Regions from separate parts of the Brevibacillus sp. YAE8 genome, predicted to be linked through region 1. Evidence: riboswitches for the same ligand, from Rfam matches in the RefSeq annotation. Region 1 holds a riboswitch; each other region holds the start of a gene.
What was found. A riboswitch is a leader RNA that binds a small molecule or an ion and turns the genes downstream of it on or off. The one in region 1 is predicted to bind S-adenosylmethionine.
Positions count from the first base shown of each region.

Region 1 (5,728 bases):
AACTCAAAGGAGGGAGCAGCATGGTTCAGCTTTTCATCTGTCAATGGTGCGGTTATGTCGAAGAACGAGAGCTGTCGGGGGAAAGCGAGGAAGGGCTGGTCCGTTGCGTTTGCTGCAGTACGGAGGAAGTCGAAAGCGTTTTTGCCAGGTGAAGGCGACCGTACATTCGGAACGGTTGTCCCGTTTTTGGCCGTATCTGAACCGTTTCTGACCGCATCTAGCCTGGTTAAAAACGAAAAAGAATTTTGTTGACGAATGCTTTGGAATTTCTTAGAATAGGCTCAACAGCAAACAAAGTTCTTATCCAGAGAGGTGGAGGGTCTGGCCCGATGAAGCCCGGCAACCGTTGCGTAGAGCGACAAGGTGCCAATTCCTGCGGGGCGTTTTCGTTCCGAAAGATAAGAAGCGGGTACATCGTAGCAGTTATGACGAACCTTCTTCTTAACGAAGAAGGTTTTTTGATGTTTCCGCTCAACAAAGGCTTTCTTTTCCAATAAGCTTTTCGCTTGGCCGCTTTCTCGACGAGAAAGAGCAAAAATTCATAGTTTTCTTTATCCAGAGAGGCGGAGGGACTGGCCCGATGAAGCCCGGCAACCGTTACACAGCTTGTGACAAGGTGCCAATTCCTGCAGGGCGGAAGCGTCCTGGGAGATAAGGAGAAGGATTTCGTTGATGCCAAAACCTTCTTCTTAGCGGGAAGGTTTTTTCTTTTTACGAAAATATTGCTATGAGGTGGTAGAAATGAGCGCAGGTGTAGTCAAGGTAGGGCTGCTTGGATTGGGAACAGTAGGGGGCGGCGTCATCAAGACGATTCGTTCGCAGCAGGAGAAGCTGGCTGCGAGATTGGGCAAGCGAATCGAAATTGTCAAAGCATTGGTCCGCGATTCGGAAAAAGAACGGGCCGTTCAGGTAGATCCCGCGCTTTTGACCACGGATTTTGAGGACGTGTTGAAAAGCGATGTGGACATTGTCGTCGAGGTGATGGGGGGCGTCGAGCCGACGTATGACTACGTCCGTGCCTTGATCGAAAAAGGCTGCCACGTGGTGACGGCGAACAAGGAGCTGCTTGCCAAACGCGGCACAGAGTTGGTCGATCTGGCAAACCGGCATCAGGTCCATCTGGCCTATGAGGCGAGCGTGGCAGGCGGCATCCCGATTTTGAGCGTGCTGCGACAGTTTTTGCGCACGAACGATATTCAAGGAGTGCGCGGCATTCTCAACGGTACGACGAACTTCATCCTGACGAAAATGGAAGCGGAGCAGCTCCCCTATCAGGAAGTGTTGAAGCAAGCGCAGGAGCTGGGGTATGCGGAAGCCGATCCGCGCTCTGACGTGGAAGGATTCGACGCGATGTACAAACTGTACATTCTCGCGCAGCTTGTGTACGGAGAATCGCTGCCGCTTGCAAATGTCGTGCGCAAAGGGATTGCCGATTTGTCTCCTGGTCACATCCGTATCGCAAACGAGCTGGGCTACCGGATCAAGCTGATTGCCCAGGCGCACAAAACAGAGCAAGGAATCCGGCTCTCGGTTCAGCCGACCATGCTGCCTGTCGCTCATCCGCTGGCGCAAATTCAGGATGCTTTCAACGCTGTTCAGCTTTCCGGAAACATCGTAGGCGATCTGCTGTTTACGGGCAGAGGCGCAGGCGAGCTGCCGACGGCAAGCGCCGTTGTCGAGGATTTGGCTTATTTGTTGACGCAGCCGTTTACCCCGCATCCGGCCTGGAAGGAAAAAACGGCCGAAGCGCAGCCGGGTCAATGGCAGGACGAGCGCGTGCTGTGTTATCTCGAAGGCTCGTGTCTCGCTGCGACGCCTGATCGCGTCCTGCATTTCTTGCGCGAGGCGGGCGTGACGGTGACGAAGCTGAAAGTCCAATTCGATCTGGGCGGAGTATTGCGCGCGGGGTTGATCGTAACAGGGATTCGCGAAGAGCACGAGGAAGTGCTGAAAAGCGATTTTGGCCTGTCCGTCCGCTGCTTCCCGCTGCTGGAAACGGCATAACCCGAAAAAGCGGCGCAAAAGAAAAAACGGGCAGGCAGCAAGGACGAATGCCAGATGGATGGCGTCCTACTGCCTGCCGTTTTTGTCCGAATGCTTGGGGGGATCAGGGGCGGAGCCGTTTTGCTGGTTTCCCGGGAAGACGGCTTTTTCCCATTTGGTCATGAAATAGCCCGAGAGCAGAAAAACGCCAATGGCTGCTACGGTAATGATGACTCCTGTCATGCTCTCCCTCCTTTTGCTCGTAAAAGCGGTCTTGCTATGGTTTACGAATAAGGCTTGGAGAGGTTTCAGCCAAAAGAACAGGGATGCGCCCGTTTTTTCATGAGCGGCTTCCGGCTGAAGTGGCGAATAGGACGGGGGTTATACTATGCCATGCCATGCTAACTTCCCCGCACGCGGCCCTCTGCGTCAATCTGGACGTTTTCCGAGAGCGATTCGATTCGCTTGCGCAAAGCGGCTCCATCTGTGGCGTTCATCGGCACGGCTTGTCCCAGTTCGGCGTGGAACGGAAGCATTGTCAGGTCGCAGGCGGCGTTTTTCGTACAGCTTGCTTGCAGCACCATCGTTTCCCACGTTTTCGGCTCGGTCGAGCGCGTGAAAATGAAGTTGCCTAGGCTGTAGGCGATCCATTTGCCGCGATACTGCTCAAAGCCTTGCAGCACGTGCGGATGGCCGCCGACGATCAGGTCAGCGCCTGCGTCGATGTACGCCTTGGCGAGTTCTTTTTGATGATCGACGGGAAAGTCTTCGCGCTCTTTGCCCCAATGGGCGATCACGACGACGAGATCAGCCTGTGCTTTCGCCTGCTCGATGGCTTGGACGGCCAAGGCGGGGTCGTAGGTTCCCGCCAGTCCCGGCCCGTTTTTTTGCGCGAACCAGCTCACTTCCGGTATGACCCGGCTGAATCCGAGCACGGCGAGCCTGATGCCGTTTTTCTCCACAAAAACAGGCGCGAAGGCGCGGGTGGCATCGACTCCGCCCCCGACATAGGCGATCCGGTGTTCCTCCAGCGCGGCGAACGTATCGAGCAAGCCGTCTACGCCCTGATCCATCGAGTGGTTGTTCGCCAGATTGACCGCGTCGATTCCGGCGGCCTGCATGGCGGGCGCAGCCAAAGGGGACGACTTGTAGACGTACGCTTTGTTGTCGGCGGGAGTCCCTCTCGTCGTAAGCGGCGTCTCCAGGTTGGCGATGGTGTAGTCATCCTGCAAAAAAAGCGAGCGCACATGCGTGAACGGGTAGTCGTAGCCTTTTTCTAGCAAAACGTTTTCCACATTTCCTGCCATCATGACGTCCCCGACAAAGCTGAGCCGGACAGTCGGCTCCGGGGCAGCGACCGGCTCTGGTGCGGGAGTGGCTTTGGGAGCCTCGTGCTTGCCGAGCGCAGTGAAGCCGAGATAAGCGCCTGCCCCGAGGACGGCGAGCAAGCTGAAAAGCAGCGTATTTTTCCCTGCCCGAAGCCACTTTGGTTTTGTCTGTCTTCGCCGGGAGCGTCTCCGGCTGTGATTCGTCTCGTTCATGCTTCTCCTTTCTTCGCTAACGAAAAGCTGCTAAATTTTGCTATGATAAAGGTAATTACGAAAAGAGGCGAAAAAAGATGCAATTGTCCTTTGACCATCTGGTTCATTTTGTCCATCGTCCGCCCGCAGAAGCAGCGCGGCTGTTTCGCGAAGCCGGATTTCACGCTGTAACGGGAGGCAGGCACACCCATTGGGGGACATGGAACAGTCTCAGCTATTTTGGCTTGTCGTATGTGGAGTTTTTGGCGGTCGAGGATGCGGCGGTTGCCGGACGATCGGACAATCCGCTCATCGCGCAATTGGTCGCGGAGCACGAGCTTGGCGAAGGGCTTGGGCAAATCGCCTTGCGCACCAGCGAAATGGATCTGTGGGTGGAGCGATTTCGCGCGCTTGGGCTGAAGCTGACAGGGCCAGTAGACGGCAGCCGTACAAGAGACGACGGAAAAACATTACGCTGGCGCATGCTGTTTGCCGAAGACCCGCAGACTGCGCGAAAGCTGCCGTTTTTGATTGAGTGGCAGGAGACAGACGAGGAGCGCCAGGCAGATTTGACGCAGCGCGGGATCATCGCTCCGCATCCGAACGGAGCAGCCGAGCTTCTGGCTGTCGGCTTCGCTGTCGCGAATTTGGACGCGGCTGCTGCGGACTGGACGCGGTGGTTCGGCTTGCAGGGCGGGGAAGTTTTCACGGATGAGCGACTGGGTGCGCGTTGCTTGTCGCTTGCGCTGCCCGGCGGAAGCATCGTCCTGTGTGAACCGACGCAGCCTGGAGCGGCGCAGCAGGCGTTAGCGGCGAGCGGAGAGCGTCCTTTTTTCGCGAAAATCGGCGCGGCGAATGCATTGCCGCTTCCGCACGACATTTGCGGCGGGATTTATCTCACTTGACGGACAGCAAAAGCAAGAAACCGGAAAAAAGGAGGCAAGCCTTTGACTGTACCTAAGCATTCACTGTCTGCTGCAGCGATCATTGTCAACGAGCGCAAGGAAGTGCTGCTGATAAAAGGCCCGAGGCGCGGCTGGGAGATGCCTGGCGGAAAAGTGGAGGAAGGCGAGTCCATCCGGGCGGCAGCCATCCGGGAGACGAAGGAAGAGTGCGGCTTGGACATCGAAATTACGAAGTTTTGCGGCGTGTTTCAAAACGTGAGCAAGTCGATCTGCAATGTGCTGTTTTTAGCGAGGCCGATTGGCGGGAAGCTGATCGCGACGCCCGAGTGTCTGGAAGCCGGGTTTTTCCCGATTGAAGAGGCGCTAACAAAGGTTACGTGGAGCAACTTCCGGCAGCGAATCGAGCTGTGCTTGCAGGAGGAAAAGCACCCGTTTTACGTGGAGTTTTGAAAGAACACGCAGCTTGGGAAAGCGGCGTGGGCGTGCAGAGACGAATCCACGACTCGGCGCAGGAACGAGTGAAAGAAGCTGTCCGAAAGCGGACGGCTTTTTTGTGTAGCCAATATACGTGCAACATAATAACGTAGTCAGAGTTGTCAGGAAATATTTTGTTTCTTTTTAGGGTAATAAATATTACGCTTTGAAGTAATTGAATGGTAAGGAGGGATCGCATGACGGATAACTTGACTCTTAATGTCGCCTTGCTCAGACGCAAGGTTCCCAACCTGACTGCAGCCGCTAAAGAGGCAGGCTTGCGGCCAGCTACGGTGTCCAATTTGTGTACGGGCAAAATTCCTGTCGGCCGGGCAGAGGTTCGCACGTTGGTGAGTCTGGCTGAGCTGGCAGGCTGTCGTCTTGACGATTTGATTATTCGCGGCGGGCAAACGAAAATGCTGGAGACGGGAATCAAGGTGATCGACGTTTTCGCCCCTGTCGTTCGCGGGGGGACGGTCGGGTTGGTGGCAAAGCCAGGGGTGGGACAACTGGTCGTGCTGGCGGAGTTGTTTTTGCGCCTGAAGCAGACAGGCTTTACCCCTGTTTTCTGGCGCCCGGCTCGGGATGTCGTGGGCATGGAAGAGGTCATTTCAGAAGCGGCAGCCGTATGTGATAGCTGCGAAGAGTGCTTTCAAGCCATTTTGCAAGCAGAAGAACACGGCACAGCCGTACTGGCCGCAGATCGGTCTTACGTGTTATTTGGGGAGCTTGGCAAGTTGCGGGGCATGCTGGCAGAAGCGCGAGTAACAGACTTGACCGTATTTCTGATTGATGTGAGCGGCGTGGCCACGGAAGAGATTGTCCCCTATGGTCCGTTGGATACGC
Region 1 is NZ_BAAIYG010000005.1:105,890-111,617, reverse strand. Features, by position in the region: SAM riboswitch class I at 298-405, shown strand; SAM riboswitch class I at 549-658, shown strand; gene AC27IT_RS10130 (homoserine dehydrogenase) at 742-2,004, shown strand; gene AC27IT_RS10125 (hypothetical protein) at 2,071-2,226, opposite strand; gene AC27IT_RS10120 (CapA family protein) at 2,385-3,524, opposite strand; gene AC27IT_RS10115 (VOC family protein) at 3,602-4,408, shown strand; gene AC27IT_RS10110 (NUDIX hydrolase) at 4,451-4,858, shown strand; gene AC27IT_RS10105 (P-loop NTPase family protein) at 5,080-5,728, shown strand, end outside.

Region 2 (5,728 bases), on a different contig from region 1:
CCTATGGAACCATCTGTGGATGGCGGGACTCATTGCCTATCAAGTCGACGCTAATTTCTGGAAAGTGACGTCCCTCGGATTGCTGGTCACCCTTATTGTTTCGCCTTTTTACTTCATCAAAAGAGACAGCCATGTCATTCGTTATCTGGTAGCGATCGGACTTATGTTTTACGCGATTTCGTTCGATCATTTCACGACGTATCCAGAAGTTACGTTTCTCGCTTTTGTGGTCATGGGTTTTCTCGCGGCTTACCTGGATTGGAAGCTCGTAGTGACAGCCGGAATTGCGCAAATCATCGTGACGCTGGTCGGATTTTACACAGGATCGTACGAGATTTTCAGCGGCGATTTCACCGAGCTGAATCTGGTGCTACGCATCATGGCGATTCTGATGATGATGGGAGCGGTGACGTACCTCTGTCTGGCGGGACAAGCGTCCTTGCAGAAGGCAAACATCGCCCGCCAGGAAGCGGAAGAAAAAGAGCGTCGCCTGGGAGAGATGCTCGTCCATATCCAACAGATGACCGAGCAGATCGACCGTACGACAGAGCACGTACACGAGCATGCCGAAGGAACGAAACGCAATACGGATGAAATGATGATCGCCTTCAAGGAAGTGGCGACGGGCATGGAGTCGCAGGCGAACTCGACAGTGAAGATCGAGGAAGAGGTGCAGTCGATCGACCAGGAGATCGTGGCGGTCACCACGCAGACGAACGCGATGAAAAGCGAGTCCGACCAGAACAACCGCCGCCTGAAAGAAAGCGTCGACATGATGAAAGAGCTGTCGCAGCAAATGGAACAGATCGTTTCTGCCGTCAACGTGGCAGCGTCGACGATTCACCAGCTCAACCGCCAGGCCAATCGGGTCGAGGAAATCGTAGGAGCCATCAACCAGATTGCGACGCAAACGAACCTGCTGGCGCTCAACGCCGCCATCGAGTCGGCGCGTGCAGGCGAGCACGGCCGCGGCTTCGCCGTGGTGGCAGACGAGGTGCGCAAGCTGGCGGAGCAGAGCGCAACCGCTACACAGGAAATTACCGAGATTCTCAAATCGCTCCATCAGGAAAGCGAGAACGCTGTACAGCAGATCAGCAACGGGGAAGCTTCGGTGGCAAAAGGCCAGGAGCTGGCTGTGAAAACAGTGGCGTCGATCGAGGCGGTGCGCTCCGGCATGATGGCCTTCCTGCAGGCAGCGGAGCAGGTCGGCTCCAGCATGAACCGGGTAAAAATGCGCTCGGGCGAAGTGGCGATGGAAATGTCGACCATTACCGCTGTCACCGAGCAGTCGGTCGCCAATCTGGAGGAGCTTTTCGCCACAGCGGAAAACCAGCATCAAAAGGTGCGGGAAATTACCGAAGAGCTGGGGGAACTGAACAATCTGTCGCATCGGCTGCAGGAAACGTTTCACAGACAATAGGCGCCAAAGTGTAAAATTGGCGAGAACAGTCTGAAAAAACAATTGCTTTTTCAGTTTGTTCTGCTAGAATGAATGCATTGTAACTTGATAGTTTTTATCTCCTTATCGAGAGCGGCGGAGGGACTGGCCCGATGAAGCCCGGCAACCACTGGACATGCGTGACATGGACAGAAAGGTGCCAATTCCTGCAAAACCTGTACCGGGGTTTTGACAGATGAGGAAGAGGACGGCTTCGGACGCAAACTCTTCCTTCGGGAAGAGTTTTTTTGTTGTCAGGAGGGGGAATACACGAACGATAAAATATTTTTGTTACAAAATATTCGTGTTTAGTATTGATCTTTTCGGAAAAAAGCCGTACATTACGTAGTAGGATACAGAAAAAACGTAGAACGTTCGGATGGGAGCGGAAGACACCATGAAGAAGTTGTTGTTAGCATTCACCACTTTTGCTGTTTTGGCTGCGGGCTGTTCGGCTGGCGGAAATGCGCCTGCTGACAAGCCAAAGGAAGAAGCGGCAGGGCAAGAAGGCGCGGCGAAGAAGCGCATTGCGCTGATTTTGCCGGAAAAAATCGGGGTAAACCCGTTCTTCCAGCAAATGGACGAAGGCGCGAAAAAAGCAGGACAGGAATTTGGCGCAGAAGTAAAAAGCATCGAGTCTACTGACCACGGCGCCATCGAAGAAAATTTGCGCGTTGCGGTAGCGGAAAACTACGATCTGATTATCACTTCTTCTTTTGAAGCGGAAGACGCGCTGAAAAAAGTGGCAGCCGAAAATCCTGACCGCAACTTCGCGATTATTGATACCGTAGTAGATTTGCCAAACGTGCGCAGCGTTACCTTCCGCGAGCAGGAAGCGGCTTACCTGATGGGCGCTGCGGCAGGTCTTGCCACGAAGACAAACAAGGTCGGCATGGTTGTCGCCATGGATATTCCGCTGTTGAAAAAATGGACAGGCGGCTTCCAGGAAGGCTTGAAAGCAACCAATCCAAACGCGGAGTTCCTGGTGAACTACGTAGGAAGCTTCTCTGACCCGGCAAAAGCGAAGGAGCTGGCGCTGCTGCAAGCATCCAAAGGCGCCGACTTCATCAACGGAGCGGCAGCAGTAGGCGACCTCGGCGTGTTCGAGGCCGCGAAGGAAAAAGGCTTCTATACATCGGGACAGGACGTTGACCGCACCACGATCGACCCTGAGCACATCGTGTTGTCCCAGCTCAAAGGGACAGATGCCGCTGCGTATGAAACCGTGAAGTCGTTCGTAGAAGGCTCGTTCAAGCCGGGCGTCGTCACTTACGGCTTGAAAGAAAAAGGCGTAGGCGTAACGTATGTGACGCACGAGAGCCAGACGCCTCTGAACGCTTTTATTGGCCAGGAAGTCGTGGACAAAGTAAAAGCGATCAGCGAGGAGATTATCGCTGGTACCCGCAAAGTGCCAGACTCGTTTTAACAGCTAGCGCACAGTGCATGATTGTGACCGACTACAACTGTGTAGTCGGTCTTCCTTATATGCAAGGCAAGGAGCAGAGGCAAGGAAGAGAAAGGCTAGGCGCAAAGAAGGAGGAGCAAGGATGACCGATCGTTTGGAAATGCGGGCCATGACCAAGAAATACGGAGATTTTATTGCAAACGACAAGGTCTCGTTTTCGCTTGCTGCGGGAGAAGTCCACGCCATCGTCGGGGAAAACGGCGCGGGCAAGACGACGCTGATGAGGATGCTGTACGGCATGGAGCAGCCTACGTCCGGCGAGATCGTGCTAGGCGGCAAGCCTGTCGCTTTTCGCGGGCCGCAGGACGCCATTCGCAGCGGGATCGGGATGGTGCACCAGCACTTCATGCTGTTTGGCGAGTTTAGCGTGGCGGAAAATATCGTGATCGGCTACGAGCCGCAGCAGGCCGGATTTTTCCGCCGGAAGGACGCCGTGGAAAAGGTCCGCGCACTAAGCGAGCAGTACCGGATTCCGATAGATGCACAGGCTAGAGTGTCCAACTGCTCCATCGGCGAGCAGCAGCGTGTGGAAATTCTCAAGGTGCTGTACCAGGGAGCGGACATCATCGTGCTGGACGAGCCGACTGCCGTGCTGACGCCGCTTGAAGTTCGCGAGCTGTTGCAGACGATCCGCAATCTGGCGGAGAGCGGGAAGAGCGTCATTTTGATTACGCACAAGCTGCAGGAAGTGATGGAGGTCGCAGATCGGATCACGGTGTTGCGCGGCGGCAAGGTGACGGGCACGGTAGCGCGTAACGAGACGAATGTGGACGATCTGGCCCGGCTGATGGTCGGACGCGAGCTGCGGGAGCTGAGCGAGCGCGTCGATCTGGAGCGGGGGCCGCTTTTGCAGGTGGAGAACTTGACGGTTCGGGAAAAGCAGACGTTGCTCGACCGGGTCAGCTTTACCGTGCATCACGGGGAAATCGTCGGCATCGCGGGCGTATCGGGCAACGGCCAGTCCGAACTGCTGCAAGCGATCAGCGGCTTGCGGACGGCACAGGAGGGAACGATTCGGCTGGGCGGCAAGGACGTTACCAACCAGACTGTCGCGACGATTCGCGAGGCGGGCTTGGCGCACATCCCGGAAGATCGCTACTTGTGGGGGGTAGCCAAGCTGGAGAGCGTCGAGGAAAACGCGCTGATGGGCTATCAGCGAAAGCCTGCGTTCAATCGGCGCGGCGTCGTGCGGCGGGAAGCTTTTCGCCAGGTCGTCAGAGGCTGGGTAGAAAAGTTCGCGATCAAGACAGGCTCCAGACAGCTTCAGGAGCTGGCCGGGAATTTGTCGGGCGGAAATCTGCAAAAGCTGATCGTGGCGCGCGAGCTGGGACATGAGACTCCGTTTTTGCTCGCGGCAGAGCCGACCCGGGGTGTCGATATTGGCGCGATGGAGTACATCCATCAGGCGCTGATCGACAAGCGCAACGCAGGCGACGGGATTTTGCTGGTCTCGTCCGAGCTGTCGGAAATTTTGGCGCTGTCAGACCGGATTTTGGTGATGTACAAAGGGCGGATCGCCGGAGAGCTTTCGCGCAAAGAGGCAACCGAGGAAAAAATCAGCGTGTTAATGGCGGGAGGAAGCGTTCATGGCAGCAATCAAAGAGCTGGGTAAATCACTGGTTCAGCCGCTTTTGGCGGTTGTCATCGGGCAGTTGATCGGGGCGCTCGTCATCGCTTCGGTAGGGGAATCTATCCTGGGCACGTATCAGGAAATGTGGAAAGGGGCCTTCGGCAGCTTCTACTTCTTCACCTCTACCTTGGCGAGAGCGACGCCGATCATGCTGATCGCCTTGGGGCTGTCGCTTGCTTTTCGGGCGGGAGTGTTCAACCTGGGGGCAGAAGGACAGATGGTGCTCGGGGCGATCAGCGCTACGCTCGTGGCGATCTATTTGCCCGCACCGGGAGTCGTGAAGCTGGTGGCGGCGATTCTCACGGGGATGGCGACAGGCGGTTTGTGGGCGTTGCTGCCGGGCTTTATGGAGGCGAGATTCCGCATACCGCTGCTCATCTCCACCTTGCTGTTCAACTATATCGCCGTTCTGTTCGCAAGCTACCTCGTAACCGAGCCGTTTCGCGACCGCAGCGGTTCGGCGGCGCTGGCGCAGACGGTCATGCTCGATAAAAGCGTCTGGTTGCCCAAGTTGTTTGCGGGGATGAGCGTGCACGCGGGCTTTTTGTTTGCCATCGTCGGTGCCGCGATCCTGTTTTGGGTGATTCGCTTTACGCCGTTTGGCTATGAAGTGAAAATGCTCGGACAAAACCCGCTGTTTGCCCAGTACGGGGGGATCAACGGCATTCGCGTCATGCTGACGGGCATGTTTGCGAGCGGCGGATTGGCCGGCCTGGCAGGAACGGTCGAGGTGCTGGGGGCGCACTATCGTTTTGTCGACGGCGCTTTGACGGTGCCGAACTTCGCCTGGACAGGGCTGATGGCAACGCTTTTGGCGAACGCCCATCCGGTGGGTGTCGTGTTTACCTCGATTCTGCTGGCTGCATTCCAGACGGGAGCGATGGGTGTGGAGCGCAACACAGAGGTGCCGTTGGAGCTGGCCAGTGTGATTTCAGCCGTGCTGATCCTGTTTATCTCGGCTAAATTCAGCTACGACTGGTGGAAAAAGCGGAAAGCAAAAGGGGGAGAATCTCATGGAGCTGCTTGATTGGTCCCTCGTCAGTTCTACCATTCGGATGGTGACGCCGATTTTGCTCGCGGCATTGGGGGGAGCGCTGTGCGCGCGGGTTGGCATTTTTAATGTAGGGCTGGAAGGCATGGTGCTCGTTGGCGCCTTTTCCGCCATCGTCGGCAATCACTTTACCGGGAATCTGTT
Region 2 is NZ_BAAIYG010000014.1:35,070-40,797, reverse strand. Features, by position in the region: gene AC27IT_RS16560 (methyl-accepting chemotaxis protein) at 1-1,420, shown strand, start outside; SAM riboswitch class I at 1,520-1,641, shown strand; gene AC27IT_RS16555 (BMP family lipoprotein) at 1,836-2,864, shown strand; gene AC27IT_RS16550 (ABC transporter ATP-binding protein) at 2,986-4,515, shown strand; gene AC27IT_RS16545 (ABC transporter permease) at 4,490-5,560, shown strand; gene AC27IT_RS16540 (ABC transporter permease) at 5,547-5,728, shown strand, end outside.
Region 2: another riboswitch for S-adenosylmethionine. It lies ahead of AC27IT_RS16555 (BMP family lipoprotein); the one in region 1 lies ahead of AC27IT_RS10130 (homoserine dehydrogenase).

Region 3 (5,728 bases), 120 kb from region 1:
TTTTTGTTGCGGCTGGACGGATTGTTGTGGCTGAACCGAACTCAGCGGCGGCAATGCGTCCAGTGCCTGCTTCAAGTCCGCGAGCAAGTCGTCCACGTCCTCCAACCCTGCGGACAACCGGATCAAGCCATCGGTAATGCCGCGCGCTTCCCGCTCCGCTGCGGGCATCGCCGCATGCGACATCATCACCGGATACGACAAGATCGTCTCGACAGCCCCCAGGCTCACTGCCACAATCGGCAGCTTCACCCGGTCAAACAACGCCTTGGCTCGCTCACGGCTCCCTACATCGAACGACAGAACCGCACCGTGGCCGCTTGCTTGCTGTTGCTGGACGAGATGCCCCGGATGGTCAGCCAAGCCCGTGTAGTAAACGCGGCTCACGCCAGGGTGCGTGGACAGCCACTCCGCGAGAATCCCTGCCGACTTTGTGCTGACATCCAGACGTGCCTTGAGCGTTTTCAGCCCGCGCATGACGAGCCAGCAATCCTGTACCCCAAGAATCGCGCCCATGCCGTTCTGGATCAGGTACAGTTGCTCGCCGAGCGCGGCGTCGCGCGTCACTGCCAGCCCGGCAACCACGTCGCTGTGGCCGCCGATAAACTTGGTCGCGCTGTGGATGACGACGTCCGCCCCCAGCTCCAGCGGCCGCTGATAGTACGGCGTCAAAAACGTATTGTCGACAATGACGAGCAGCCCGTGCTCCTTCGCAACGGCTGACACCGCCGCGATGTCGGTCACTTTCAGCGTCGGATTGGACGGCGTTTCCAGATACACTCCCTTGGTCGCCGGAGTAATCGCCTCCCGCACGGCCTCTGTCTGGGTCGCATCGACAAACGTAACGGAAATGCCCATTCTCGACAGCACGCGGGTCAAAAAGCGGAAGGTGCCGCCGTACACGTCCTCCGCGACTACGATATGGTCGCCAGCCGAAAACAGCATGAACACGCTGGAGATCGCCGCCATGCCGGACGAGAAAGCAAAGCCGCGCGCGCCGCCTTCGAGAGCGGCAATCGCTTCCTCCAGCGCGTGTCTGGTCGGATTGCCGGAACGGGCGTAGTCATACGTGCCTGGCTGGTCGAGATCAAACTGGTGAAACGTGGAAGCCTGGTAAATCGGAACCGACGACGCCCCTGTGAACGGATCGATGCAAGTAGAGCCATGCAAAACCTTCGTTGCGAAATTCATCGCGCAGCCCCCCCAACGACAAGACTTGCGTCCAAAGCCTGAAACAGATCAGCGATCAAGTCTTCCGGATGCTCAATCCCGACCGACAGCCTCAGCAATCGGTCACAAACGCCGACATACTCCCGTACTTCCAGCGGAATGTCAGCGTGGGTCTGTGTCGCCGGATACGTACACAACGACTCGACGCCGCCAAGGCTTTCCGCAAAAGAAACGATGCGCAGATTTTGCAAAAACAAGCCCACCTGCTCCGCAGACCGTACCCGGAATGAAACCATACCGCTATAACCGCTTGCCTGGCTCGCCTGGATGGCATGCCCGGGGTGTTCTTGCAGCCCTGGGTAAAACACTTCGGCGACAGCCGGATGCTCCTGCAGCTTTTTTGCAACCGCGAGCGCGTTTGTCTGATGTCTTTCCATGCGCAGCGCCAATGTCTTCATTCCGCGTACCAACAGCCAGCTATCTTGTGGACCCAATACCGCTCCGATGGAATTATGCAAAAACCGGATTTTTTCCGACAACTCCTCGCCTTTTGTCACGATCAGTCCGGCCAGTACATCGTTGTGGCCACCCAAGTACTTCGTCGCACTGTGCAACACGATATCTGCGCCAAGCTCCAGCGGGCGTTGACAATAAGGGGTCATGAACGTGTTGTCGACTATCGTCAAAAGTCCATGCTGCTTTGCCAGCCCGGCGATTTGGCGAAGATCGGTAATCTGCATGAGCGGATTCGTCGGCGTCTCGACGAAGATCGCCTTTGTCTCGGCTCGCAGCGCGTTTTGCACCGCTTCCAGGTCGCGCAAGTCTACGTACGTAAAAGACAGGCCGTAGCGGGAAAGCACCTGCTCAAACAAGCGATACGTCCCTCCGTACAAATCGAGCGACACAATGAGATGATCTCCCTGGGAAAACAGCCCCATGACCGTATGAACCGCCGCCATTCCCGATGCGCAGGCAAAGCCCGCATCGCCCGATTCTGCCTCGGCGATGGCTTCTTCCAAAACCGTGCGGGTCGGATTGGCCGTGCGTGTATAGTCAAAGCCTGTGCTCTGCCCCAATGCCGGGTGGCGATATGCGGTGGCATAGTAGACAGGAAAGCTGACCGCCCCTGTTTTTTCATCTCTGCCTACGCCTGCTTGAATCAATTTTGTTTCCAGTCTCATACGTAACTCTCTCCCTCCAATGATGTACGAGGGGCATGAAAAAAGCCCCCTTTCCTCTGAAAGAAGGCTTTGTTTACGTCACCGTAAGCAAGACCTTCTCATCTTTCAGAGTTAAAAAACTCTGCAGGAATTAGCACCATTATCTCCCCGCATGAACGAACATGCAGGTGATTGGTTGCCGGGCATCATCGGGCCAGTCCCTCCGCCTCTCTGGATAAGAAGTTTTGCTATTCAATTTGAATGACCTAATACTAAAGGATACGGCGGTTTTTTGTCAACAGGATTTTCCACTGTTGTGCGGCCGTCTTGACTAGGCGTTTTTCAGCGCAGTCATGACCTGGTTGTCCAGCTTCGCAGCCGCGTTTTTGTCGTACGTCTTTTCGTATTGCGGTTCTACGGAAATGCGCGAGCCGTAAAACATGACGTCTCGGACGGAGTCAATCGCGATCTCCACCAGCGCCAGCTTCAGCGGAACGCCCTCCAGCCGCTCGGCTTTCACTGCGGCGCGTCCGTTGATCGCAAAAGAGGAGCCTGCCCCGATCAGATGCAGGACGACCTGCGGCTCTTTGGCAATATTGGCGAGTATGCGCGAGCGGTTATCCACGGCAAAGCGGATGAGTCCGCTGTTCACCGCCAATGTCCAGGACAAGGAGCTGAGCGATGGCGCTCCTGTCTCGTGATCGACGGTGCCGAGCGTCACAAATCGCTCTTTTTGCAGGAGCGCGAACAGTTCTTCCGACAAGGTTTGGGATACGGTTTCAGCCATTCGGATGCCTCCTCGTAAACGGTAGTACGTCTATTGTACCCCTCGCATCTGCCATTAGGCAAACGTTTCCTCCCCGCCTTGATTCTGCCTGTTTTTTTCCCTACACTGGTAAAAAACAAAGCCGTACCGGATAAGGAGGTTGGAAAAAGTGGCACCTACGCCTACAGACCGGCTTATGCACAAAATCGACCAGGTCCTCCACGAGCTGCAGGAAGTGAGGAAATTGAACGAGCGCATGGACAAAATCGCCATGTTTTTGGAGGATATCCGGCTCGCAGACGTGATCCAAAACTACACAGCCCCGCGCAAGCTGCTCTGGATCAATTTCCTCGCAGGGCTTGCCCGGGGTCTTGGCTTGACGATTGGAACAGCGATCGTGCTGGCGCTGCTCGGCTCGCTTTTGACGCAGTTTCTCTCGATCCCTATCCTCGGCGATTACATCCGCGAGCTGGTCGAGTATGTTCAGACTTACAAGCAGCCGTAAACGAGACTACTTGCCGCTTCTTTTGCCGCGGTCGTCGTCATCGTCGTCGTCGCGGTCATCGTCGCGGTCATCTTTGTCGCCATCTTTCCATTTGCCGTCGTAGTTTTTCCAATAGCCGTATGCTTTTCCGTTTGGATAGTGGTGCTTGTCTTTATCCTTGTCGTCCTTATCGTCATCCTTCTTCGGCACGGCGGTAATTTTCGTGCTCAGCGCGATGTCCGCCTGCTTTACCAGCTTGTCTTTCGCGTACAGTTCCAGATGGACGGTTTTCGCAGCAAACGAGCGGTTTTTGTAGGTAAAGGTCACGGTGTATTCGCCCTTGTCGTTTGGCTTGATCTCCTTTTTCTTGCCGTCCGGGGTGACGACGACAAGTTTTGCTTTTTGCTTCTCGTCCCAGCCCTTGACGGTGCCTTTCAGTTGAACGGACTTTTTCTTCAAATCGTGCACTGCCGTTCCGGCAATGGCATAGGCCGCGCCAGGGTCTTTGTCCGGTGGGTTGACGACATCGACTTTGATCGTGTCGGAGTCGACTTTTTTCCCGTCTTCATATACTTCGACCAGCGCTTCGCCGCTTGCGGCTTTCGCCTTCACGTCCTTGACCGTCACGCTGAAGCTGTCCACCCCGTCCCACAGCTTCTTCAAGCTCGTCTCCTGTTTCACGCCGTTGTAGGAGACGACGACCTTGTCCGCTCCGTGCTTGACGACACCTTTTACCTGCCATTCGGCTTTTTTGGCGTCGTACACGGAAAAGGCGTGGATCAGCCTGCTTTTTTCCTCGTCAGCCTGCGGGATGAGCTTAACTTTTTCACTGTCCGCCAACAGACTGCCGGCATACGCCTGTACGGTGACGTATTGGACGGAATCTGTTTCCGGCGCGGCAAAGCTCACGGTAAACGAATGCTCGCTCGTCGGCACTGCCTCGATGAAGTCGCCGTTCGGCTTGGTCACGACTACTTTGGTCACTTCCGGCGTCACGATGCCTTTGATGTACACCTTGCCGTTTTCGGTCTGCGCGCTCACGCTGACCAGTTCCTCGTCCGCCTCTGTGCGGCGAACTTCCAGCCAGATGTCGCCGTAATAGTCGCGATAAATGCGCTCCCACTCCGACTTGTTCGTTTCCATGTATGTTTGCAGCTTCGTATTCAGATGGATCGGATCTACAATCAGGTACAAATGGTCTGCCTGGTTTTTCAGCAGCATATTCAGCGTAGCCGGGTCGTTTTTCGCAAGCTCTTTCAGGTTGTAGCGGGTAACCTGCTTGCCTTCGTCGCTCATCACTACCTTGGTCGCCGGCGTGCTGCTGGAGCTGGCATCTGCAAAAATCGGCGTCAGGCAGCCGATGAGTCCCGCCGCCGTGACGACCGCCAATACGGGCTTGGTCATGATCTTTTTCACTGGTGTCTCCCCCTCTATTTTTGCCAATCATCCCCTGTCTTCTGTGGGCAACCATACAGACGTAGCGTTTTTTTCAAAAGTTGCACCGCAGCCGAAAACACGTCTTAATACCCACAGCGGCTCCAGACAGCAAAAAAGCGCGCCGGGACACTCTGAACGCCTAATAATGCCCCCGTGCGCACGACAAAAAAGACTCTTCCGCCGCCGAACAGGTCGGAGCCGGAAAGAGTCTTTTCCCTTTTTTTAACTATTGTATTTAGGCTCGTTTTCAATCGCGACCAGCAAGGACTCGACCGTTTCAGCCGGATATTTGCGCTCGAACGTCGCCGCTTCCTCCTTTGCCGTCAGCACGTACCAGCCGCCTTCCTGCCGATAGGCAAGCTCGCTAAGCGCGTGGTCCTCCTGCAACATCTGCAAGAAAAACGCCGCCGTCTCCTGCGCCGACTGATCGTCCGGCCGCGCGTCTGCTACCACTTGAATCTGCAGCCAGTTAAAGAGTGCATCATCACGTTTCACGAGGGCCACCTCACTTTCGCTCCGGTTTGATTCTCAGCTTGACGACGACCAGAATGACAATCGCGACCAGCATCGCGCTCTTCACAGGAAGCTGGACGTCCAAAATCGCAAAGATCAGCGCCCCGACGAACAGGAGAAGGTATAAAAGCAACGTTTTCAAGATCGGCATGCGAATTACCGTCGCAAACCCCAGGTAGTAAACGATAATTAATTGCACAA
Region 3 is NZ_BAAIYG010000005.1:229,367-235,094, forward strand. Features, by position in the region: gene AC27IT_RS10690 (trans-sulfuration enzyme family protein) at 1-1,188, opposite strand, end outside; gene AC27IT_RS10695 (aminotransferase class I/II-fold pyridoxal phosphate-dependent enzyme) at 1,185-2,348, opposite strand; SAM riboswitch class I at 2,444-2,569, opposite strand; gene AC27IT_RS10700 (pyridoxamine 5'-phosphate oxidase family protein) at 2,659-3,114, opposite strand; gene AC27IT_RS10705 (DUF5665 domain-containing protein) at 3,290-3,598, shown strand; gene AC27IT_RS10710 (hypothetical protein) at 3,605-4,993, opposite strand; gene AC27IT_RS10715 (hypothetical protein) at 5,237-5,509, opposite strand; gene AC27IT_RS10720 (YlaH-like family protein) at 5,520-5,728, opposite strand, start outside.
Region 3: another riboswitch for S-adenosylmethionine. It lies ahead of AC27IT_RS10695 (aminotransferase class I/II-fold pyridoxal phosphate-dependent enzyme); the one in region 1 lies ahead of AC27IT_RS10130 (homoserine dehydrogenase).

Region 4 (5,728 bases), on a different contig from region 1:
GAACATGGTTGCCTCCTTTTATTCCACATTGTAGAATATTGTTCATATTTCGAAAATTTATTTTCAGTGTACACATTCTGATTTTGCACTGTCAATCGTTATTCCGGGCTTGCAGCGGCTATCGCAGGAAGTTTTTTGCGATTCACAAAATTACGGCAAATCATTTAAGATGAGGTAGACGAGACATGAGGAAAAAGGGGAAATGACTGTGATTCAATCGTTTGATCGGGCGATGGCGATTGCGACGGCACTTGCGTCGGACGAGCATAGAAAGTGGTGGACCATCAACGATTTGGCGAAAGAATGTCAGCTCCCGGTGAGTACGATCTACCGCTTGTTGTACACGCTGATGAAGCACGGGCTGGTGGAGCAGGATGCAGCTACCAAGCAGTACACACTGGGGATCAAATGGATGGAGTTCGGCCTGCGCGTGCTCGACCGGATTGATTATCGCAAAGTCATCAAGCCGATGATCGAGGAGCTTGCCAGAGAGGTGGAAGAAAGCGTTTACTTCAGCCAGCCGAGCGGCCTGGAGTCGATTGTGATCGATCGCGTGGACAGCCAGCACAACATTCGCATCTACGACCAGCTTGGTTTGCGCATCCCGATGCACATCGGCGCGGCAAACAAGGTTGTTTTGGCGCACATGCCGGCAGAAGAAGCGCGGCAAATCGTGTTGCAGCTCGTCGGCGAGGAGGAGACGCCCGCTTTCATGGAAAAGCTGGCCGAAATCCGCAAATTCGGCTATGCCGTCAGCTTCGCGGAACGGACGGAAAATACGGCTTCGGTCGCGGCACCTGTTTTTGATTACACGCAAAAAGTAATCGGCGCTTTGAGCATCGGCATCGTCACCTTCGATCTGAAAGAAGAGCGGTTGAATTATTTGATCGAGCGCGTGAAGGACGTCGCCCGCAAAACGTCGCAGCGGCTGGGGAGGATGTAGCTTTGCGATGTCTATATGCTGGAAATTTTTCTGCTATATGAAAAATATGGTCGAAAGCTCCTGGCGAGACTGTCAGCCCGAATGATCGGGGGCAGTCTTTTTGGGGTCAGTGACGGTTTGTGCTTTACGGGCAAAGCTTTTCGCATAATTACTGCCAAAACTTTACATAGTAACAGGAGGAAACGGTTGGGGCAGGAGGCGTTTTTGCGTGGAACTGTTCAGTGAGAGCTTGACTGTAGTCGGGCGTGTATTTACGATTTTGCCGCTGCTGTTGATCGTGACGCTGTTCATGGGAAAGCGTTCGATTGGCGAGCTGCCTGTCTTTGATTTCATGATTATCATCACGCTAGGCTCCGTGACAGGGGCCGATATTGCCGAGCCGAATGTCCACCACATTCCCATTGCGGTAGCGATTGTGGCGCTTGGGGTGCTGCAACGCGTCGTGTCCCAGTGGTCGATTGTGTCCAGGCGCTTCGGCAAAATGGTCACGTTTGAGCCAACGGTCGTTTTTTACAACGGAGAGTTTCTCGTCCCTCAACTGAAAAAGATACGCTATTCGCTCGATAACGTACTGCAAATGCTGCGGGAAAAAGACATTTTTGACCTGTCGGAGATTGAGATGGCGATCATCGAGGCCAATGGCCGACTGACTGTCCTGAAAAAATCTGCGCAGCAGCCAGTGACGAGACAAGACCTGCAAATCCGGACTGCCTCGACGGGCCTCTCCCTGCCTGTGATCGTCGAAGGGAAAATATGTAAAGAGGCGCTGAAGTACCGCGAACGGGACGAAGGCTGGCTTTTGCAGGAGCTGAAAAAAAGCGGCGTCGCCATCGAGCAGGTTTTTCTCGCCACATTGAATCGGCAAAACGACTTGCTGTTTTTTGAGAAACATCCGGACAATCCGCAGCGGGTTCCGCCCGTTCAGCATTGAGAGGAAGGCAGACAGCATGCAGCGTACAGGCGCGCCAGGCTATCCCATTCAAGGAAGCCTGTAGTTTGCCGATTTCGTTTATTAAAAAATATTTTATCAATTAAAAATAATTTTAGAGGATAAGTGTGGTTGTCATCTCAATTAGGGAGGAATGACCATGCTTGTTTTTAAGGCGATGGAGCAATGCTCGGTGGCGGAGGCCGTTTTGGCCTACAACAGAGGGTTTTCCGGCTATTTTTTCTACCAGTCCAAAACGCCGGACACGCTTATCTGGAAAATGGGGAAGGAGGAACTTTCGCCTGCGCATTCGCTGGTTGCGTTTGTAAATGGCGAGCCGGCCGGAATCGTGTTGAACGGGATATGGAACAGAGGCGGGCGAAAAATCGGCTGGAACGGAGGGACAGGGGTGGCGCCGAAGCACAGGCGCAGCGGAGTCGGGCAAGCGTTGATCGAAGCGACGTTGCAGATTTACCGCGAGCAGGGCGTGGAGCTTGCGGCGCTGGTCGCCATCTCGAGAACGTGCAGGCGGGCGGCTACGCGCTGTACAGGCGGATTTTTGATGAACAGGGAAGGCAAACGACTGCCTTGCTGTTTCAGTGTGAAGCCAGTCCCGGACGAGCAGACCGGGAGGCGATTGTCGCAAGCGCACTGGCCCATGTGTTTGCTCCGCTGGACCAGGAGCTTCATCGCCTCACCGTCAATTTGCCCGTCGCAAATGAGGCAACCACCCGAATTTTGCAAAGTGCGGGCTTTTCCACGCTGGCCGAGCAGGTTTTCATGACCAGGCCACTCGCCTAGCTGCTACTGCGGCTGATGGTACGGAAACGTAATCGTGAACTTGGTGCCGACCTTCGGCTTGCTCGACACGCTCACAGAACCGCCAAACGTGTGAATGACGTGATAGGAATAAGTCAGGCCGAGTCCGGTCCCGCTCGTTTTGGTAGAAAAATAGATCGTGCCAAGTCGTCTGATCTGGCCCTCGTCCATCCCGATGCCGTTGTCCTTGATGACGAGCAGGGCGTTGTTTTTTTCGATGAACAACGACAGGGAGACTTTCCCTTTGGCCGTCTCCGCGCATGCCTCGATGGCGTTTTTGATAAAGTTGACCAGCACCTGCTTGAACTCGTCGGGATTGGCCATGATCGTGACGGGCTTTTCATAAGCTTGCAGCTCCAACTCGACGTTGTTCATGTTGGCAAACGGCAGCATGACCTCGCGGACGACATGGAGCTGCTCGCATACGTCGATCAGCTCGGTGCGCTCCTTGAGCGGCTTGGACAGCGCCAGGTACTCCGTCAAAATCGCTTCCGTGCGCTGAATCTCGTCCATGCTGATGCGAATGTACTGATCGGTTTTCGCAATGTTTCCCGGGTCTTCCTGGATCAGGCGCAAAAATCCTTTGACGGCCGTGAGCGGGTTTCGCACCTCGTGCGCCAGTGAAGCGGCGACGTGGCTCATCGTCTCGATTTTTTCGTTTTGGGCATGGCGAATGAACAATTCCTTGTCTGATACGCATTTGCTAAATAACGACATCAACAGCCAGATGCCGACAAAATTTTGAACGGGAATCACAAGCACATGATAGGGAAGCTGATGGGATACATAGGTGGGAAAATTGAGATAGGTCAACCCCAAATCTATCAGGGAAAAAAGCGCACCCGTCAAAAGAGTAAACAGTGTTTTCCGATAACTGGCTTTGTAGCGTTGATATATCAGGAGGGAGATTGCAAACGTGGCGGCCATTACGAGCATGGCGACCCAGGTGCCTTCGCCGCCCAGATAAAAGCGGTACAGCGCTGATTCGATCAGCACGATCAAGGCGATTCGTACTCCGCCGTAGATCAGAGCGAAAAAGACGATGACGTGCCTGATGTCGAAAATGATTCCTTCGTTGACGCTCGAAGCGAAGGTCATCGCCAGAAACATGCAGACAGAGCTGGTTACGAGAATAAAGCAACGGCTATAGTTACGCATCCGGTCGCGGTAATAGATGTTGAACAAAACAAACGGTGTCAAGGCAAAAAACATTTGCAAGATTAGTTCTTTTAGTAGACTCATTAGACATCCCCATCGCAAATTTGCATGGCTTTTGCTTCAATCTACAAGGTTTCGACAAGACCTTACATAATTCCTCCAAAATTTGGACATCGAGTTGGGATTATTTTGGAGGACAAAAGCTTCAAAAACCCAGTTGACAGATGGGTAAAACAAGGATTATAGTCTGTATATATTAATACAAACGTTGCGAAAATAAAAACTACTCTTATCCAGAGAAGGCTGAGGGAATGGCCCTATGATGCCCGGCAACCTAGCTGGCAAGATCACCGTCTTGCGAGCCAAGGTGCTAACTCCAACAGGTAGCGATACCTGACAGATAAGAGGCGCGAATCTTGTCGATCAAGCCTCTTTCATCTGTTGAAAGAGGCTTTTCCTATTGGAAGGTCGTCGCCTCCTCAGCTTGAAGCTCAGCAGGAAGAAAGAAAAAGGGGGATTTTTCGATGAAAAAGAAACTGGGTCTTGTCACATCAATCGTACTGGCTGCGTCGCTGGCCTTGACCGCTTGCGGCGGGGGAGCGGACACCCAAAATCAGGCGGGAAGCGGCGCTTCCGGCGGCGAGAAGGCGAAGCGCATTGCCTTGATTATGCGCCAAAACGTCGGCACGTTTTCTGCCCAATACATTAACGGCGTGAAGCAGGAAGTCGAGAAAAACGGCGGCGAGCTGACCGTATTCAACGCAGATACCGATTTGTCGAAAATGGCCTCCAACCTCGACGCAGCGGTGAACCAAAATTTTGACGGCATCCTGATTGACCACGGTACGGCGGAAGCGCTGCAGCAAGGCACGCAAAAAGCGGTCGACAAAAAGATCCCGGTTGTGCTGTTCGACACCGATATCAAGCTGCCGGGCGTCCCTGTCGTCGAGCAAGATGACAACAAGCTGGCCGAGTTGAGCCTGGAAAAGCTGGCTGCCGATACGGGCGGCAAAGGCAACATCGTGAAAATTTGGGTAGCGGGCTTTGCGCCGATGGAAAAGCGCCAGGTAACGTATGAAGCATTCCTGAAAAAATACCCGGATATCAAGGAAATCGCCGCGTTTGGCTCGGCAACGAACAACACCGCGCTGGATACGCAAGCGCAGATGGAAGCGATTTTGAAAAAGTATCCGAACAAAGGCGACATTACAGCCGTATGGGCATCGTGGGATGAATTTGCCAAAGGGGCAACCCGTGCGATCCAGCAAGCAGGACGCACCGAGATCAAGGTGTACGGCATCGACCTGAGCGACGAAGACTTGCAACTGATCCAGGAGCCAAACTCTCCTTGGGTCGCGACAGCAGCGGTAGATCCGTCGAATATCGGACGCATTCACGCGCAGACCGTTTTCCAAAAAATGAAAGGCGAGCAAGTGCCAGACAGCGTGAAGCTGAATCCGGTGCTGGTCAAACAGGAAGACTTGCCAAAGGATAAAAAAGTAACGATGGGCGATCTGTCCCAATACGTACAAGAGTGGGGCAAGTAAGCAAATAGAGGTGGTTGGTTTGGCTATTCCCGTTGCTTTTGTCAACGGGAATCTTGTTTATTTAGGGGGTGCGAAAAGTGTCCAGCTTGCAGATGAAAGGGATTGTGAAGCAGTTTTCCGGCGTGCCTGCGTTGCGCTCCGTCGATTTTGAAGTCAAGGCTGGCGAGGTGCACGCGCTGCTCGGAGCGAACGGAGCGGGAAAAAGCACGCTGATGAAAATTCTTACAGGCGCGTATCAGGCGGATGGCGGCAGCATCGCGATTGACGGCAAGGACGTCTCGATCCAATCGCCGCAGGATGCGAAAGCGTTGGGCATCCAGTGCGTCTACCAGG
Region 4 is NZ_BAAIYG010000035.1:27,192-32,919, reverse strand. Features, by position in the region: gene AC27IT_RS25065 (dimethylarginine dimethylaminohydrolase family protein) at 1-6, opposite strand, end outside; gene AC27IT_RS25060 (IclR family transcriptional regulator) at 209-943, shown strand; gene AC27IT_RS25055 (DUF421 domain-containing protein) at 1,152-1,874, shown strand; gene AC27IT_RS25050 (GNAT family N-acetyltransferase) at 2,032-2,655, shown strand; gene AC27IT_RS25045 (ATP-binding protein) at 2,676-3,932, opposite strand; SAM riboswitch class I at 4,135-4,255, shown strand; gene AC27IT_RS25040 (sugar ABC transporter substrate-binding protein) at 4,373-5,395, shown strand; gene AC27IT_RS25035 (sugar ABC transporter ATP-binding protein) at 5,473-5,728, shown strand, end outside.
Region 4: another riboswitch for S-adenosylmethionine. It lies ahead of AC27IT_RS25040 (sugar ABC transporter substrate-binding protein); the one in region 1 lies ahead of AC27IT_RS10130 (homoserine dehydrogenase).